One region of the Pseudoalteromonas sp. CO325X genome, then DNA from elsewhere that is predicted to be linked to it. Evidence: predicted binding sites of a transcription regulator. Region 1 holds the regulator's gene; the other holds the start of a gene.
What was found. Region 1 encodes NrdR, which represses ribonucleotide reductase genes. Its sites were predicted from a motif close to AAACACNANATNTNGTGTTT; they were not measured.
Positions count from the first base shown of each region.

Region 2: a site for NrdR is predicted at 3,133-3,152, ahead of nrdA (class 1a ribonucleoside-diphosphate reductase subunit alpha). Genes of this name have one in related genera too.

Region 1 is NZ_SGPG01000002.1:16,306-25,275, reverse strand. Features, by position in the region: gene EXT46_RS01450 (DNA polymerase Y family protein) at 1-1,265, shown strand, start outside; gene EXT46_RS01445 (error-prone DNA polymerase) at 1,265-4,351, shown strand; gene glyA (serine hydroxymethyltransferase) at 4,545-5,801, shown strand; gene nrdR (transcriptional regulator NrdR) at 5,894-6,343, shown strand; gene ribD (bifunctional diaminohydroxyphosphoribosylaminopyrimidine deaminase/5-amino-6-(5-phosphoribosylamino)uracil reductase RibD) at 6,345-7,478, shown strand; gene EXT46_RS01425 (riboflavin synthase) at 7,481-8,137, shown strand; gene ribBA (bifunctional 3,4-dihydroxy-2-butanone-4-phosphate synthase/GTP cyclohydrolase II) at 8,155-8,970, shown strand, end outside.
Region 2 is NZ_SGPG01000010.1:48,805-57,774, reverse strand. Features, by position in the region: gene gyrA (DNA gyrase subunit A) at 1-1,901, opposite strand, end outside; gene ubiG (bifunctional 2-polyprenyl-6-hydroxyphenol methylase/3-demethylubiquinol 3-O-methyltransferase UbiG) at 2,090-2,800, shown strand; gene nrdA (class 1a ribonucleoside-diphosphate reductase subunit alpha) at 3,319-5,604, shown strand; gene nrdB (class Ia ribonucleoside-diphosphate reductase subunit beta) at 5,674-6,804, shown strand; gene yfaE (class I ribonucleotide reductase maintenance protein YfaE) at 6,861-7,109, shown strand; gene EXT46_RS03595 (YaeQ family protein) at 7,106-7,630, opposite strand; gene EXT46_RS03590 (TonB-dependent receptor) at 7,782-8,970, shown strand, end outside.

The DNA of each region.
Region 1 (8,970 bases):
GTGCGGCGGCCCTGTGCAATACATTGGCTGTGTTTGCCTATGATGAACAGCTTGAGCGCCAGCTATTACAACAAATAGCGCAGCATTGTTATCAGCGTACTGGCGATATTATTCTATGTGGGAGTGACTGCTTAATTTTTGCGACCCACAGTATGCGGATGCTCTATCCTGATATTGAGCAGCTATTTGAGGCGCTGCAAGGGGTATTTAGGCAGTGGTTGCAACACTATCGCTATGGTTGTGCACCGAGTATTGAAGCGGCGGAAGTGTTAGCGCGTGCGGGCACTGAGATGATCACTGACAGCCCCGCTACGGCACAGCACCGCTTGGAACAGTTGCCAGTAAGTGCGTTGCGTATAAGTAGCCAATACCACCATCAATTGGCGCGCTTAGGCTTGAATACGATTGGGCAGCTATTAGCGCTGCCTAAGGCCGAGCTACGCCAACGCTTTCCCTATGAATTATTGGACTACATCACCCGTTTGCAGGGGCAGCTAGGGCATGTGCGTTTACCAAAAAAAGGGCGCTACTATCGCCTTTACCAACCTAGTCAGTACTTTCAGCGCTTGCAAGAGCTGAATTTTGAAATAGACGAGAGCGCGCGTTTACTCCCGGTGATGACCACCCTATGTGAGCATTTATGTGCTTATTTACGGCAAATGCAATTGCACACCCAGAAGCTGCAGTTTAGCTTTTATTTTCGCGAATTACCCACACAGCTGTTTGCGGTTCATAGTGTGGCACCACAAGGGCAGTTAGTGCCTTGGTTAACTTTAGTTCAGGTTAAGCTTGAGACCCTCAGCTTGGATGCCCCCGTTATAGCCGTGCAATTAACCTGTGAGCAATTCAGTGATGCCTTAGGTGAAAGCCAAAACTTATTTGATAAGCGCCAGCAAGGGCTGGCAAAACAGCAGTTGCTAGGGGTGTTACACGCACGCTTAGGGGCGCAACATTGTTATCACTTGCATTGCACCAATGCGCATATCCCTGAGTATACGCAAGTGAAGGAAAGCCCTTTACACAGCTATAGCACCTCCAGCTCCAGTAAAAAAACAGCCCCTCTGCGCCCTAATTTTTTACTGGAACCACAAGTGCTTAGCGAGCAGGTTTGTTTATTACGCGGCCCAGAGCGGATACAAAGCCATTGGTGGCAACAGCAATTAATTGAACGTGACTATTACATTGGTGAAAATGCCCAAGGGCAATTATGTTGGTTGTTCAAAGACAAGCATCAGGGTTGGTTTGTACAGGGGTACTTCGCCTAATGAGTGCCGTGCAATACAGTGAACTCTTTTGCCAGAGTAACTTTAGCTTTCTCAGTGGTGCTTCGCACCCCGAAGAGCTGGTGGCGCAAGCATGTGAGCTGGGGTACCAGGCTTTGGCTTTGTGTGATGAGTGCTCGGTTGCCGCAGTGGTGCGGGCGCATAGTCATATTAAAGAGCAGCAACTGCCGCTGCGTTTAATTGTGGGCAGCTCTTTTCATTATCAACACTTACATTTTATTGCCCTGTGCCCAACCAAAAAAGCCTACAGCCAGCTATGTCGCGTGATCACTAACGCCCGTCGGCGCACAGCCAAAGGTCACTATCAGCTTAGTGAGTGGGATTTGAAAACTATGCAAGGCTGTATACTGATTTGGCTGCCCCAAGGTCAGGGGCTGGTGGTCAGTGAGCATGACCGGCACTGGGGAAAGTGGCTTAAGCGCCACTATAACAACCACCTTTATATTGGTGTACAGCGTCATCTAAGCAGTTTTGACCCCGAGTATTTGACTTATATCGAGGCCTTAGCACAACACCATCAGTTAACGACTGTAGCCGTTGGTGGAGCATTAATGCATAGCCCCGAACGTTTGCCGTTACAGCATGTGCTCAGCGCTATTGCCGCCGGGAAACCGGTCCCCGAGCTAGGCGCGACCTTACTCACCAACGCGGAGCGCGCACTGCGACCTAAAGCCAAGTTAGCCAAGCTGTTTTCGCCAGCACAACTCGCAGCAACAGTGCATATTAGCCAAGCCTGTACTTTCAATCTCGATGAGCTCAGCTATCAATACCCACATGAGTTAGTACCTAAGGGGTTAAGTGCCAGTGAGCACTTGCGTGCCTTGGTATCCGAAGGTGCGGAAAAACGCTTTGGCGGGCCCCCACCGGCACACCTGCAAGCGCAAATAGATAAAGAGCTCAAATTGATTAGTGAGCAGCAATATGAGCCCTTTTTTTTAACTATCTACGATATTGTGTGCTTTGCCAAAAGTCGCGATATTCTTTATCAAGGGCGAGGCTCGGCGGCTAACTCCGTGGTGTGCTATTGCTTGGAGATAACGGCGGTAGACCCCCGACAAATCGATGTCTTATTTGAACGCTTTATTTCCAAGGAGCGCAATGAGCCCCCGGATATTGACGTCGACTTCGAACACCAGCGCCGAGAAGAAGTGTTTCAATATATTTATCGCAAATATGGGCGGCAGCGAGCTGCTTTAGCTGCAACGGTGATCACCTATCGTTTGAAAAGTGCCATTCGTGATGTTGGTAAGGCGTTAGGGTTCAGTGAAACACAACTGGATTACTATATTAAGCAGCTTAATCACCGCCATGGCAGCGAGCAATGGCAGGCGCAACTGATAAAGCTAGGCCTTGACCCGGATGTGGCCATTAACCAACATTTTTTCCGCTTAGTGGATGAAATTCGCGGTTTTCCACGGCATTTATCCCAGCATGTGGGTGGCTTTGTGATCTCGCAAGGTCCGCTGCATGAGCTAGTTCCAGTGGAAAATGCGGCAATGGCCGAGCGCACCGTGATTCAGTGGGATAAAGATGACCTTGAAAGCCTCGCCTTATTAAAAGTCGATGTACTTGCCTTGGGAATGCTCAGTGCTATTCACCGCTGCTTCAAGCTGCTGGCGCAACACTACCAACACCGTATCAGCATTGCCGATATTACCCGCCTCGGCGATGATCCTCAGGTGTTTGCGATGTTACAACGCGCCGATACCGTCGGGGTATTCCAAATTGAATCGCGCGCACAAATGAGTATGTTGCCAAGGCTTAAACCACGGTGTTACTACGACTTAGTGATTCAAATTGCCATTGTGCGCCCTGGGCCCATTCAGGGGGATATGGTGCACCCGTTTCTAAAACGCCGTGATGGCACAGAGGTCGTCGCTTACCCCTCTAAAGAAGTTGAGCAAGTTCTTAAGCGCACTTTAGGGGTGCCGATATTTCAAGAGCAGGTGATTAAAATTGCCATGGTCGCCGCAGGCTTCAGTGGCGGTGAAGCCGACCAGCTACGTCGGGCTATGGCTAAATGGAAGCGTGATGGCGAGCTGACTCAGTTTAAACGTAAACTCATTACTGGCATGTTAGCGCGTGGTTACGAGCAGCAATTTGCTGAGCGCATCTATCAACAAATTTGTGGTTTTGGCGAATATGGCTTTCCCGAGTCGCATTCGGCGAGCTTTGCGGTGCTGGCCTATGTCTCTGCTTACTTAAAATATTACTACCCAAGTGCGTTTTTTTGTGCCTTAGCAAACAGCTTACCCATGGGTTTTTATTCATTAGACCAGCTCATGCAGGACGCGCGACGTCACCAGGTTAAGGTGTTGCCCGTTGATATCAATACCTCAGTGTGGGAGCACCAGCTGGTACGCCAAGGGCAAAACTTCGCGATACGATTAGGGCTGCGTTGCGTTAAAGGGTTTCGTCAGCAAAGTGCGCAACAGCTCGTTAAACAACGGCCAATAGCCGGATACCGCAGCGTCAGCGAGCTGTATCGAAGCGGCTTGCGCGAGGTGGAGTTAGAAGCGTTAGCGAGCAGCAATGCACTCGCGAGCATAGCTAAAGACCGCTTTAATAGCCGCTGGCAGATTATCGACAAACAACAGCGGTTACCGCTCTTTGACGAACAGAGCGATGCATTGCCATTAGCACCGCCAAGTCAGTTACAGGATACCTTGGAAGATTACGCCAGTATGGGGGTCAATATGGGCGCGCATCCACTGTGTTATTTACGCGCCGAAGGGGAGTTACAGCACGCAAAAACCGCCCAGCAGTTGCGTCTTTGTCGCAGTGGTGCCAGTGTCACCATTGCTGGCTTGGTCACGGGACGGCAATCACCAGGCAGTGCCGCAGGAGTGACATTTCTAACCTTGGAAGATGAAACTGGCAACACCAATGTCGTGGTGTGGCAGGCAACGGCGAAGGCCCAGCAACAAGCCTTTCTAACCGCACGCTTATTGGAAGTGAAGGGGGTTATAGAAAACTACCAAGGAGTGATCCATGTGGTTGCTGGGCGGCTTATTGACCATAGTGACAAGTTACCTGCACTGATACTGAAAAGCCGATTCTTCCATTAGTAATAAAAATAAAAAAGTGCTCTTTCATTTGTTTTTATTATATTTTGGATTTAAAAATATCATTCTTTTAGGGCTGTGAAAAAAATTCAATCCTTGTTTAAATAAGCTCACACATCCTTGATAGGCAAATGCGCGGTTTGCGCGTACAATAGCACCTTTCAAATCGACAATTACGTTGCACCTAGGAGACAGCATGTTAGAACGTAGCATGAACATTGCAGACTTTGATCCAGAACTTGCCAAAGCGATGGGCGATGAGGTTTCTCGTCAAGAAGAGCATATAGAGCTTATTGCCTCGGAAAACTACTGTAGTCCACGCGTACTTGAAGCGCAGGGCTCACAGCTTACCAATAAATATGCCGAAGGCTATCCGGGCAAACGCTACTACGGTGGTTGTGAGCACGTCGACGTTGTTGAGCAATTGGCGATTGACCGTGCTAACGAGCTGTTTGGCACTGAGTATGCAAACGTGCAACCACATGCAGGCTCGCAAGCTAACGCCGCAGTGTTTCAAGCGCTACTTCAGCCACACGACACTGTACTAGGCATGAGCTTAGCTCATGGTGGTCACTTAACTCATGGTGCACATGTAAACTTCTCAGGCAAAACCTACAATGCCATTCAATATGGTTTGAATGAGCAAACCGGTGAGATCGATTATGATCAAGTTGAAGCCCTTGCCCTTGAGCATAAGCCAAAGATGATCATTGGTGGTTTCTCAGCTTATTCTGGTATCGTTGATTGGCAGCGTTTCCGCGAGATTGCCGATAAAGTCGGTGCTTACTTATTTGTAGATATGGCACACGTAGCCGGCCTTATCGCTGCCGGTGTGTACCCAAGCCCAGTGCCTTACGCACATGTGATCACTACCACCACGCACAAAACGCTAGCGGGTCCACGCGGCGGTTTGATCATCTCTAATTGTGGTGATGAAGATATCTATAAGAAGCTTAACAGCGCGGTTTTCCCAGGCGGTCAAGGTGGCCCACTGTGTCACGTTATTGCAGCCAAAGCGGTGGCTTTCAAAGAAGCACTACAGCCAGAATTTAAAGCATACCAGCAACAGGTTGTGGCTAACGCACAAGCAATGGTATCAGTGTTACAAGAGCGCGGTTATAAAGTGGTATCAGGAAAAACAGACAACCACCTATTCCTGCTTGATTTAATAGATAAAGACATTACTGGTAAAGATGCTGATGCAGCACTCGGTAACGCCAATATCACGGTGAATAAGAACTCAGTACCGAATGATCCACGTTCACCGTTTGTCACTTCTGGTTTACGTCTTGGTTCACCAGCGATTACTCGCCGTGGCTTTAAAGAAGCAGAAGCGAAAGAACTTGCTGGCTGGATCTGCGATGTACTTGATAACATCGAAAGCACTGATGTTCAGGCAAAAGTGAAAGAGCAAGTGAAAGCGATTTGTGCTAAGTTTCCAGTGTATGCTTAAGCTGCACTAAATAGCCATTAGGCAAACATTTGTGTATGATAAAGGCCGCAAAAATAGCGGCCTTTTTGTTTTCTACAGGAACCCCAGTCACTATGCATTGTCCTTTTTGCAGCGCCAAAGATACCAAGGTTATCGACTCCCGATTAGTGGGCGGCGGCCATCAGGTTCGACGCCGTCGCGAATGCATTGATTGCCATGAACGTTTCACTACTTTTGAAGGCGCCGAGTTGGTGATGCCGCGCGTGATTAAACGGGACGGCTCACGTGAACCATTCAACGAAGATAAGCTCCTAAATGGCTTACATCGTGCCTTAGAAAGGCGGCCAGTGAAAACCGAGCAGGTTGATGAGGTGGTGCATCAAATCAAATCGCAAATTCGAGCGACCGGTGAACGAGAGGTCAGCTCTTTGCTTATTGGCGAATGTATTATGGAAGCGCTGAAAGGGCTGGATAAAGTGGCCTATGTGCGCTTTGCATCGGTGTACCGCTCGTTTGAAGATATCCGCGAATTTGGCGAAGAAATCGCCCGTCTAGGGGACTAATATGAGCTTCAGTGCACAAGATGAGCACTTTATGCGCCGCGCTATCGCCTTAGCCTGGCAGGGGCGTTTTACCACCACCCCCAATCCGAATGTGGGCTGCGTGTTGGTTAAAGATGATAAGGTGATTGGCGAAGGCTTTCATATTCAGGCGGGGACGCCGCATGCAGAAATTCATGCCTTAAATGCCGCTGCAGAAAATGCCGAGGGAGCCACCGCATATGTGACCTTAGAGCCGTGCAGCCATACCGGCCGCACCGGCCCTTGTGCAGGCGCCTTGATAGCTGCAAAAGTTGCTAAAGTAGTGTGTGCTATGCAAGACCCTAACCCACAAGTCAGTGGTCGGGGCATGGCGATGCTTGAGGCCGCTGGCATCGACGTTGAGTATGGTTTGCTCGGTGCCCAAGCCGAAGCGCTTAATACCGGCTTTTTAAAACGCATGCGTGCTCAGCGCCCGTTTGTCACTTGCAAACTAGCAGCCAGCATTGATGGCAAAACGGCGCTCGCCAATGGCCAAAGTAAATGGATTACCTGCAGTGACGCCCGTGCCGATGTGCATAGCCTGCGAGCGCAACATTGCGCCATTGTCTCGGGAGCCGATACGGTGATAAGCGACAATGCGCAATTAAATGTGCGTCTAAACGAACAGCAACTTGCCGATTACCCGCTGGCGCAAGTGCGTCAACCGGTGCGGGTGATTATCGACAGTCGCTACCGGCTCACACCCGATTTAGCGTTAATGCAGACACCCGGTAAGATTATTATCGTGCGCTCACGCACAGCACCTGCGCTTGATAAAGTGCAGCAATGGCCCAACAATGTAACCGAGTTGTATGTTGCCGGGGATAACGATGGCCATGTAGATTTAGCCGCGTTACTCACGCAACTGGCTGCAGATGATATTAATTCGCTGTGGCTTGAAGGAGGCGCGACCCTAGCGGGGGCCTTTGCGAAGCAGCAGCTTATTGATCGTTATGTGGTTTATTTGGCCCCTAAATTCATGGGCCAAGGTGCCAAAGGGCTGGTGAACATAGGCCCATTTGCCGATATGAACGACATTGAAAAAATGCAATTTAGCGATATGCGCCCGATAGGCGAAGATGTGCGCCTAACCCTAGATAAAAGAGCAGTGGAATAGCCATGTTTACAGGCATTATAGAAGCAACCGGAACCTTGAGCTCACTCACTCTTGTTGATGGCGATTTAAAAGTGCGCGTCAGCAGCGATAGTCTCAACATGGACGATGTCGCCTTGGGTGACAGCATTGCCACGAATGGCGTTTGCCTTACGGTGACACAAAAATTCAGTGATGGGTTCAGTGCCGATGTATCGCGCGAAACCTTATCACTTACACGCTTTGCGCATTACCAGCAAGGCCAACGTGTTAATCTTGAAAAGGCGCTGCAGCCGTTATCAAGGCTAGGGGGTCATTTGGTTTCTGGGCACGTAGACGGCATTGCCGAAGTGGTTGATGTGCGTAGCAACGCCCGCGCAATTGAATATTGGCTGCAAACCGACGCCGAACTGATGAAGTATATTCCCTATAAAGGTTCGGTGTGTATTGATGGTGCCAGTCTGACCGTCAACGAGGTTCATGGTAGCCGCTTTAAGTTGACCATTGTGCCGCATACTTTAGAGCAAACCACGATTGCAGATTTTCAAGTGGGCACCCAGGTTAACCTTGAGGTTGACCAAATAGCTCGCTATTTAGAGCGCCTAATTAATGGTGCCAAGGCTGAGCAGCCTCAATCCTCAGTTTCCGAGAGCTTGCTGGCGCAAGCTGGATTTATAAAATAAACGATAATGGGCAAGATATGAGTTTAAACACCGCAGCGGAGATCATCGACGACATTAAAAATGGCAAGATGGTTATCCTCATGGATGATGAAGATCGTGAAAACGAAGGCGATCTCATTATCGCCGCCGAGCACATCAGCGCCGATGCCATTAATTTCATGGCCACCTATGGCCGAGGCCTTATTTGCTTAACGCTTACCCAGGCGCGTTGTGAACAACTAGCACTGCCTTTGATGGTCAGTAATAACGGCGCGCAATTCTCAACCAACTTTACCTTGTCCATTGAAGCGGCAAAAGGGGTGACCACCGGTATTTCGGCCGCAGATCGTGCCCGCACGGTACAAGCCGCTGTTGCCAAAGGGGCAGTGCCTGAAGATATCGTTCAGCCGGGGCATATTTTCCCTATTATGGCGCAGCCAGGCGGCGTACTGACACGTGCAGGGCATACTGAGGCTGGCTGCGATTTAGCACGCCTTGCGGGCCTTGAGCCGTCCTCGGTTATCGTCGAAATCCTGAACCCCGATGGCACCATGGCGCGTCGCCCGCAACTCGAAGTTTTTGCTAAAGAGCATGGCATAAAGATGGGCACTATTGCCGATTTAATCGAGTACCGTAACCTCAATGAAACCACTATCGAGCAAGTGGCGAAGTGTAAGCTGCCAACACAGTACGGTGAGTTTGATTTAGTTACCTACAAAGACACCATCGATGGTCAGTTGCACTATGCGATGATCAAAGGTGATATCAGCGACCCAACCTTAGTGCGGGTGCATTTGCAAAGCACCTTTAACGATATTTTACTTTCCGATCGAGGCGCGGACCGCAGTTGGACA
Region 2 (8,970 bases), on a different contig from region 1:
ATCGTGGTGATACGTTCATCAGCTTCGAGCGGAAGTAAGTTAACAATCGGCTTACCACGCGCTGCGCGGCTGGCAAGTGGCAATTGATAGACTTTCAGCCAATACAAACGCCCTGCGCTGGAGAAGCATAAAATGGTGTCGTGGGTATTGGCGACCAGTAAGCGTTCGATGAAATCTTCATCTTTCATCTTCGTTGCCGACTTACCCTTACCGCCTCGACGCTGGGCCTCATAATCACTCAAAGGCTGGTACTTAACATAGCCTTCATGGGACAAGGTCACCACCACATCTTCTTCGTTGATTAAATCTTCCAAGCTGATGTCGTGCGCCGCAGCACTGATTTCAGTACGACGTTCATCGCCATAGGTGTCTTTAATCAATACTAACTCGTCACGGATCACTTCCATCAAACGCTCAGGTGAACCGAGGATATGTAACAACTCAGCGATAAGCTCAAGTAGCTCTTGGTATTCATCAAGGATTTTACCGTGCTCTAGGCCTGTCAGCTTATGTAAGCGCAGCTCCAAAATAGCCTGAGCTTGGGGCTCTGATAGATAGTATTGACCATCGCGAATACCTAGGCCATCAGCAAGCCAGTCTGGACGCGCAGCATCATCACCGGCTTTTTCCAGCATGGCTTTTACATTGCCGAGCTCCCACGGGCGAGATACTAACGCTTCTTTCGCCTCGGCCGGTGTTGGCGACTTGCGGATCAGCTCAATGACCGGGTCGATATTCGCCAGGGCAATAGCAAGGCCTTCAAGGGTGTGTGCACGGTCACGGGCTTTACGTAAATCGTATACAGTCCGGCGAGTGACCACTTCACGACGATGCAGAATAAAGGCTTCAAGCATCTCTTTGAGGTTGAAACAACGTGGCTGATTGCCATCTAAGGCAACCATGTTCATGCCAAACACTGTTTGCATTTGCGTTTGTGCGTACAGGTTATTGAGGATGACTTCGCCGACTTCGCCGCGTTTTACCTCGATAACAATGCGCATACCGTCTTTATCAGACTCATCACGCAGCGCACTGATCCCCTCAATCTTCTTGTCTTTAACCAGTTCGGCGATTTTTTCAATCAAGCGCGCTTTGTTAACCTGGTACGGGATTTCATGGACAACAATGGTTTCGCGCCCGGTTTTTTCATCCACTTCGACATCGGCACGAGCGCGGATATAAATCTTCCCACGGCCGGTTTTATAAGCCTGCTCAATGCCCTTTTTGCCATTGATAATGGCTGCAGTAGGGAAATCAGGACCAGGAATGTAGTCCATCAATTCTTCAATCGTGGTTTCCGGCTCTTTAATAAGCGCCAAACAACCATTGATCACTTCGGTGAGGTTATGCGGCGGTATGTTAGTCGCCATACCGACGGCAATACCCGAAGAACCATTGACGAGTAAGTTAGGCACTTTGGTCGGCAACACATCTGGGATTTGCTCGGTGCCGTCGTAGTTCGGCACAAAGTCTACAGTTTCTTTTTCTAAGTCAGCCAGTAGCTCTTGTGATAGCTTCGCCATACGCACTTCGGTATAACGCATCGCTGCCGCTGAGTCACCATCTACCGAGCCAAAGTTACCTTGACCATCAACAAGCATGTAACGCAAGGAGAATGGCTGCGCCATACGTACGATGGTGTCGTACACTGCACTGTCGCCATGGGGGTGGTATTTACCAATTACATCACCGACTACACGAGCCGATTTTTTATAGGGTTTATTCCAGTCATTGCGGAGTTCATTCATGGCGAACAACACACGACGGTGAACAGGCTTAAGCCCATCACGCACATCGGGAAGCGCACGCCCTACGATTACACTCATGGCGTAATCGAGGTAGGAATTTTTTAACTCATCTTCAATATTAACCGGAAGGACTTCGTTGGCGAGATCAGTCATTGATTCCACTTTCCTTCTTCATTGACAGCTTCCGTCCCCAACAAAGTGAAGGAGAATCAGCGACTGTCATTTGTCGTTATTATCTGCGTTCATGCTATCACATTATTTTTGATTTTACAGGCGCTAAATCTTTGCGATTTGCGAAAATCCCCCCGTATAATGGCCTCATAAACACGAGGAAGTTTTATATGACCGAACATCAAAATGTAGACCACAGTGAAATAGCTAAATTTGAAGCCATTGCCGAACGTTGGTGGGATTTCGACGGCGAATTCAAACCACTGCACGATATCAACCCTCTGCGACTGGATTTCATCGCCCAGCACGCACAAGGACTGGCGCAGAAGCAGGCCGTGGATATAGGCTGCGGAGGCGGAATTTTAGCTGAGAGCATGGCCAAGCTTGGCGCCCAAGTCACGGGAATTGATATGGGCCAAGAGCCGCTAAATGTCGCCAAGCTGCACGCGCTGGAGTCTGGGGTAAAAGTGGATTATCAGTTAAGCACTGCCGAGGCATTTAGCGAGCACCACAGTGAACAGTTTGATGTGGTCACTTGTATGGAAATGCTTGAGCATGTGCCTGAGCCCGAGTCGGTTATTGCCGCCGCCGCCCGCCTCGCTAAACCAGGAGCAAACGTGTATTTCTCTACGCTCAATAAAACCACTAAAGCCTATTTGCTGGCAATAGTGGGCGCGGAGAAGGTGCTAAAAATGGTTCCTGAAGGTACGCACGACCATAGTAAGTTTATTCGCCCCTCGCAACTTATAGCATGGGCTGAGCAACAAGGGCTCAAAGTGCGTCACAGCGCCGGCTTAAGTTATAACCCGCTGACAAAACAATTTACCCTTAACAACGACGTTAGCGTTAACTATTTATTGCACTTCGAAAAATTACTGTGATCGAAAATGATCCGCGCATTGTATTGGCAAATTCGCGGATGACGAATACACTATATCTGGTGGCTTGTTAATTTTTGAACACCAGATATAGTGATTTGAAATGATCGTCACGAATACAATTTAAGCGTATTGATGATAAAAAAATCAGTCGCTATCGGTACAAAAATTTCGTTTAAATTGTTTTTTTTGGCGTTGATTTTCATCTAAATACAGCTTTAAAAATGCTATAAGGTTAACGATCACTAACCCCTTGTAGTTATCCACAGATTGTCAAGGTATGCGCCTCTTGCAAAAGCATCGCTACCCCACTATCTTGTGAGTCGCTGTGATGAAAACACCATATATAGTGTTTAAATCTTGGCCAATTAGGCCGTGCTTTAATCTGCTGTACTCATAAATAGGTGATAGCGAAGCACTATCCTGGCAGTAAAGTAACATCCGCTGATGTAAATACGGGCGGCAACACGTATTTCTCAGCCGTGCGCTAAGACAACTAATTATAAATACGGGCAATAACTATGAACCAACAGCTATCTGTTAGTAAACGCGACGGACGTAAGGAAGCGCTGGATTTAGATAAAATCCATCGCGTTATTACTTGGGCGGCAGAAGGTCTGAATAATGTATCTGTCTCACAAGTTGAACTTAAGTCCCATATTCAGTTCTATGACGGTATCCGCACCGAAGACATTCATGAGACAATCATTAAGTCAGCAGCAGATCTGATCTCAAAAGACACTCCTGACTATCAGTTTTTGGCAGCTCGCCTTGCTATCTTCCATCTAAGAAAGAAAGCTTATGGCCAATTTGAGCCACCGAAGCTGTATGATCACGTAGTTAAGCTCGTTGAAGATAAACGCTACGATCAACATTTACTCACTGATTACACTCAGTCTGAGTTCGAGCAAATGGATGCCTTTATTGATCATAGCCGAGACTTAAACTTCAGCTACGCCGCAGTAAAGCAGTTGGAAGGTAAATACCTAGTCCAAAACCGTGTGACTGGCGATATTTACGAGAGCGCGCAATTTTTATATGTATTAGTGGCTGCCAGCTTATTCTCTGAATACCCAAAAGAAACGCGTCTTGACTATGTTAAGCGCTTTTACGATGCCGTTTCTACATTCAAAATTTCGTTGCCAACACCGATTATGTCGGGTGTGCGCACACCGACTCGTCAATTTAGCTCATGTGTACTGATTGAGTGTGACGATAGCCTAGATTCCATTAACGCGACCTCTTCTGCAATCGTTAAATACGTATCACAACGAGCCGGTATTGGTATTAACGCCGGACGCATTCGTGCCCTAGGCAGCCCAATCCGCAACGGTGAAGCCTACCATACAGGCTGTATCCCATTTTATAAGCACTTCCAAACGGCAGTAAAAAGCTGCTCTCAAGGTGGGGTGCGCGGCGGCGCAGCCACACTCTTCTACCCACTGTGGCACTTGGAAGTGGAAAACCTGCTGGTCTTGAAAAATAACCGAGGTGTCGATGACAACCGGGTACGCCATCTAGATTATGGTGTGCAGTTTAATAAGCTGATGTATACCCGACTCATTAAAGACGGCCACATTACCTTGTTCAGTCCATCGGATGTGCCAGGCTTGTACGATGCCTTTTTCGAAGACCAAGAAAAGTTCGAACAGCTATATGTGCAGTACGAACAAGACGACAGTATTCGCAAAAAACGTATCAAGGCCATTGAGCTGTTTTCGATGTTTTTGCAAGAGCGTGCCAGCACTGGGCGCATCTATCTGCAAAACGTGGATCACTGTAATACTCACAGCCCATTCGATGCTAAAGTCGCGCCTATTCGCCAATCTAATTTATGTTTAGAAATCGCGCTGCCGACTAAACCGATGAATAATGTTATGGACGAAGAAGGCGAAATTGCCTTGTGTACGCTATCGGCATTTAACCTCGGTGCTATTAATTCACTCGACGAGCTCGAAGAGCTGGCCGAACTAGGTGTTCGCGCCCTAGATAGTCTGTTGGATTACCAAGAGTACCCTGTTCCTGCAGCGTATAACGCCACCATGGGCCGCCGTACTTTAGGTATTGGCGTCATTAACTTTGCCTATTACTTAGCTAAAAATGGCAAACGTTATTCTGATGGCAGCGCCAACGCGCTAACACACAAAACTTTTGAGGCGATTCAATATTACTTAATGAAAGCGTCAAATGAATTAGCAAAAGAAAAAGGCGCTTGTCCTAAGTTTAACGAAACAACCTATGCTCAAGGCATTATGCCTATCGATACTTATAAGAAGGATCTCGATAGTGTGTGTGACGAGCCGTTACACCTTGACTGGGATGGACTACGCGAAAGCATTAAAACCCATGGTATGCGTAACTCGACGCTATCAGCGTTAATGCCTTCAGAGACATCATCGCAGATTTCTAATGCCACGAACGGCATTGAGCCACCGCGTGGACACATCAGCGTTAAAGCATCCAAAGACGGTATTTTGAAGCAGGTAGTGCCTGAATATGAGCGTTTGAAAGAGCAGTACGAGTTACTTTGGGATATCCCTTCTAACGATGGCTACTTGCAACTTGTTGGCATTATGCAGAAGTTCGTTGACCAAACGATTTCAGCCAATACCAACTATGATCCAAACAAGTTCGAAGGCGGTAAAGTACCTATGAAGTTACTGCTTAAAGACTTATTGACCGCGTACAAGCTGGGTGTCAAAACGTTGTACTACCATAACACTCGTGATGGTGCAGCTGACTCGCAAGACGAGCTTAAGCCAGAACAAGCCGATGACGGCTGTGAAGGCGGCGCGTGTAAAATATAATTACAGCATGCGGCTGTGTACAGCCGCATTCCTTTGTTGTTCTACCAAGTAGATTGAGACCCCACGACTATGTCATACACCACTTTTAGCCGTAATCATAACGACCAATTAAAAGAACCGATGTTTTTTGGGCAAACGGTGAATGTGTCACGTTACGACCAGCAGAAGTACCCTATTTTTGAGAAGTTAATTGAAAAGCAACTGTCTTTCTTTTGGCGCCCGGAAGAAGTGGATGTCAGCAAAGACCGTGTTGATTTTCAATCCTTGCCCGATCATGAACGTCACATTTTCTTGAGTAACCTGAAATACCAAACCCTGCTAGACAGTGTTCAAGGGCGCTCACCCAACGTTGCCTTGCTACCTATCGTGTCGCTACCCGAGTTGGAGACCTGGATAGAAACATGGGCGTTCAGTGAGACCATCCACAGTCGCTCATACACTCATATCATTCGCAATGTAACGCAATCCCCTGAGCTTATTTTTGATGACATTGTCACCAATGACAAAATCAATGAGCGTGCCGACGCGGTGACTCGTTACTATGATGACTTAATCCACTTAACATCAATTTATAACCTGTACGGCGAAGGTCAGCACACCGTTAACGGCGATGTCATTGATGTGAGCCTGTACGAGCTTAAGAAACGTTTGTATTTAGCGATGATGTCGGTGAATATTCTTGAAGCCATTCGCTTCTATGTGTCATTTGCATGCTCGTTTGCGTTTGCAGAGCGTGAGCTGATGGAAGGCAATGCGAAAATCATTAAGCTTATCGCTCGTGATGAAGCCTTGCACCTCTCTGGTACGCAGCACATGCTCAATATTATGCAAGAAGGTAAGGACGACCCGCAAATGGCAGAGGTAGCAGCCGAGTGCCGCGAACAAGCCATTGCGATGTTCGTTGATGCCGCGCAACAAGAAAAAGAGTGGGCTGAATATCTCTTCAAAGATGGCTCTATGATAGGCCTCAACAAAGACATTCTCTGTCAGTACGTTGAGTACATTACCAATGTGCGTATGAGCGCGGTGGGCTTGCCAACTCAATTTGAAACTCAAAGCAATCCGATCCCATGGATCAATGCTTGGTTGGTATCTGATAACGTGCAAGTCGCTCCGCAAGAAGCGGAAATCAGCTCTTACTTAGTTGGCCAAATCGATTCGCAAGTGGATGCTAACGATTTTGGTGACTTTGACCTTTAATATAAGTGGGGCCTCTTTGGCCCCTACTCTTCCTCATCGTGTCTAACAAACCCGCTATCATCACACTTAATGGCCAGGCCTTGCTTCACCCAGAGCAGAGCCCCAGCTTGTTACATAGCCTAGAAAGCCAAGGTGTCGATGCGCCATATCAATGCCGTGAAGGGTTTTGCGGCGCTTGTCGAGCCAAGCTATGTCAAGGCAGCGTGGTGTATCGCCACGAGCCGCTTGCTTTTATTCGTGATGGTGAAATATTACTGTGTTGCTCCACCCCTGAAGGCGACATTGCAATAAGTTTTGACGACTAAAACCAACTCACCTGCAGAGCTGAACGAACAAATACATCATTGGCAGTAATGCTGATTTCATCACTGTCAACACTCACATGCCATGCCAAAGAGCGCGCCAACATGGCCTCTAAGCGCTCAATAAAAGCGTTTTCGATAGCAATTAGCTCAACTCGCTGATGTGCTAGTAACCAGTGCTGTAGCTCACTATCAACTGGCATTACGGTGATCACATATAATTGTTGAGCCTCACGATACAGTTTATTTAAGACCTTAATATCACCTGTAAACACTTCGATAACCAGCTCATAATCATCGAAATCATTTTTGGCATAAACATCACGCTGTGGTTTTTCACGGGCGTCACATAACCTAAGGTCATGGCGATAAGCAAATAAGCAAAATCCAAGCAGTCGTAGGATAAAGTGATGTAGGGATTCGTTATCTCGCCGCGCGGTTGTAAAATGCTCATTCAATTGGCAGTGATGAACGTTATCATTAATTGTAAAGTGTGCTTTAAACACCCTTCCTTTATCGCTCATAAGTCCCGCTTCCTGATCCTTGATACTTAGTAAGTATAGAGCAAGGCGCTGGGTAACAACGAATAAACTCGAGGTTATAGTATAACATTGTTGAGTTTGTTGATTTGCTAATGTTATATTATAGCCAATGTCAGTAACTGGAAGTATTCTTATGTTCAAACCTGCGCCTCTTTCTCTCACTATTGCCGCGCTATTGAGTGCGCCCAATGCGCTCGCGGGCACTGTGACCGGAACCGTTATCGACCCTCAACAACAACCAATCGAGAACGTTATTGTCCACTACCATGGTAAACAGCAAAGCGTTCGTACCAATGCCAATGGTGAGTTTTCAATCACCCTGGATGCAGCGGGCGAGCTACATTTCAGTAAAGACGACTATATTGATAAGCGCGTGGCGGTCAATGAGCAAGACCAAACGGTTCAAGTCAACCTTACCCCCTCCGCAATTGAAACCGTTGTTGTTTACGCTTCGGGACTGGATAAAAATAACCTCGACATGGTATCGCCAGTATCTGTACTGAGCGGCGATGCACTGCGTGATAGCGCGCAACCAACATTGGGTGAGACCCTCAAAGGGATCCCAGGCATTAACGCCAGTTATTTCGGCCCTGTTTCATCGAGCCCTATCATTCGTGGTTTAGATGGCCCACGTGTAAAGATCACTCAAAATGGTTTAGACAGCAGTGATGCCTCTCGCGTCGGTCCGGATCATGCTGTGACCACCGAGTCTATTGCTGCTGAGCAAATAGAAGTACTTCGTGGCCCAGCTACGTTGTTGTATGGCTCTGGTGCTATCGGTGGTGTAGTGAACGTCGTTGATAACCGTATCCCCACCGATCGTATTGAGGGTTACGAAGGAGCTGCTGAATACAGCCATGATACCGTATCGACTACCAACACCTATGCGGGTAAGTTTGCAGCGGGTCACGATGGCTTTAATGTCCATGTCGATGGCACTGACCGTGTTGGTCATGATTATGAGACTCCACGTTTTGACACCCAAGAGCATGAGGGCGAATTAGAGGCCCACGATAAAGTGGATAATACCTTTATCGATAGTGCGACGGTAAATTTAGGCACCAGTTACGTTGCTGATCATTGGACCCTTGGTTTGTCTTATGGCCGTATTGAGAGCGATTACGGAATTCCAGCCCACTCCCATGACCATCACGATCATGAAGAGCACGGACACGATGAACATGGCCATGAAGATCATGGACACGAAGATGAGCATGACGGTCACGATGAACATGCCGGCGAAGAGCAAGCCCACAATGTATTTGCGCGCGTTGAGCAAGACCGCTGGCAAGCGTTAGCAAGTTACTCATTCCACGACAGTA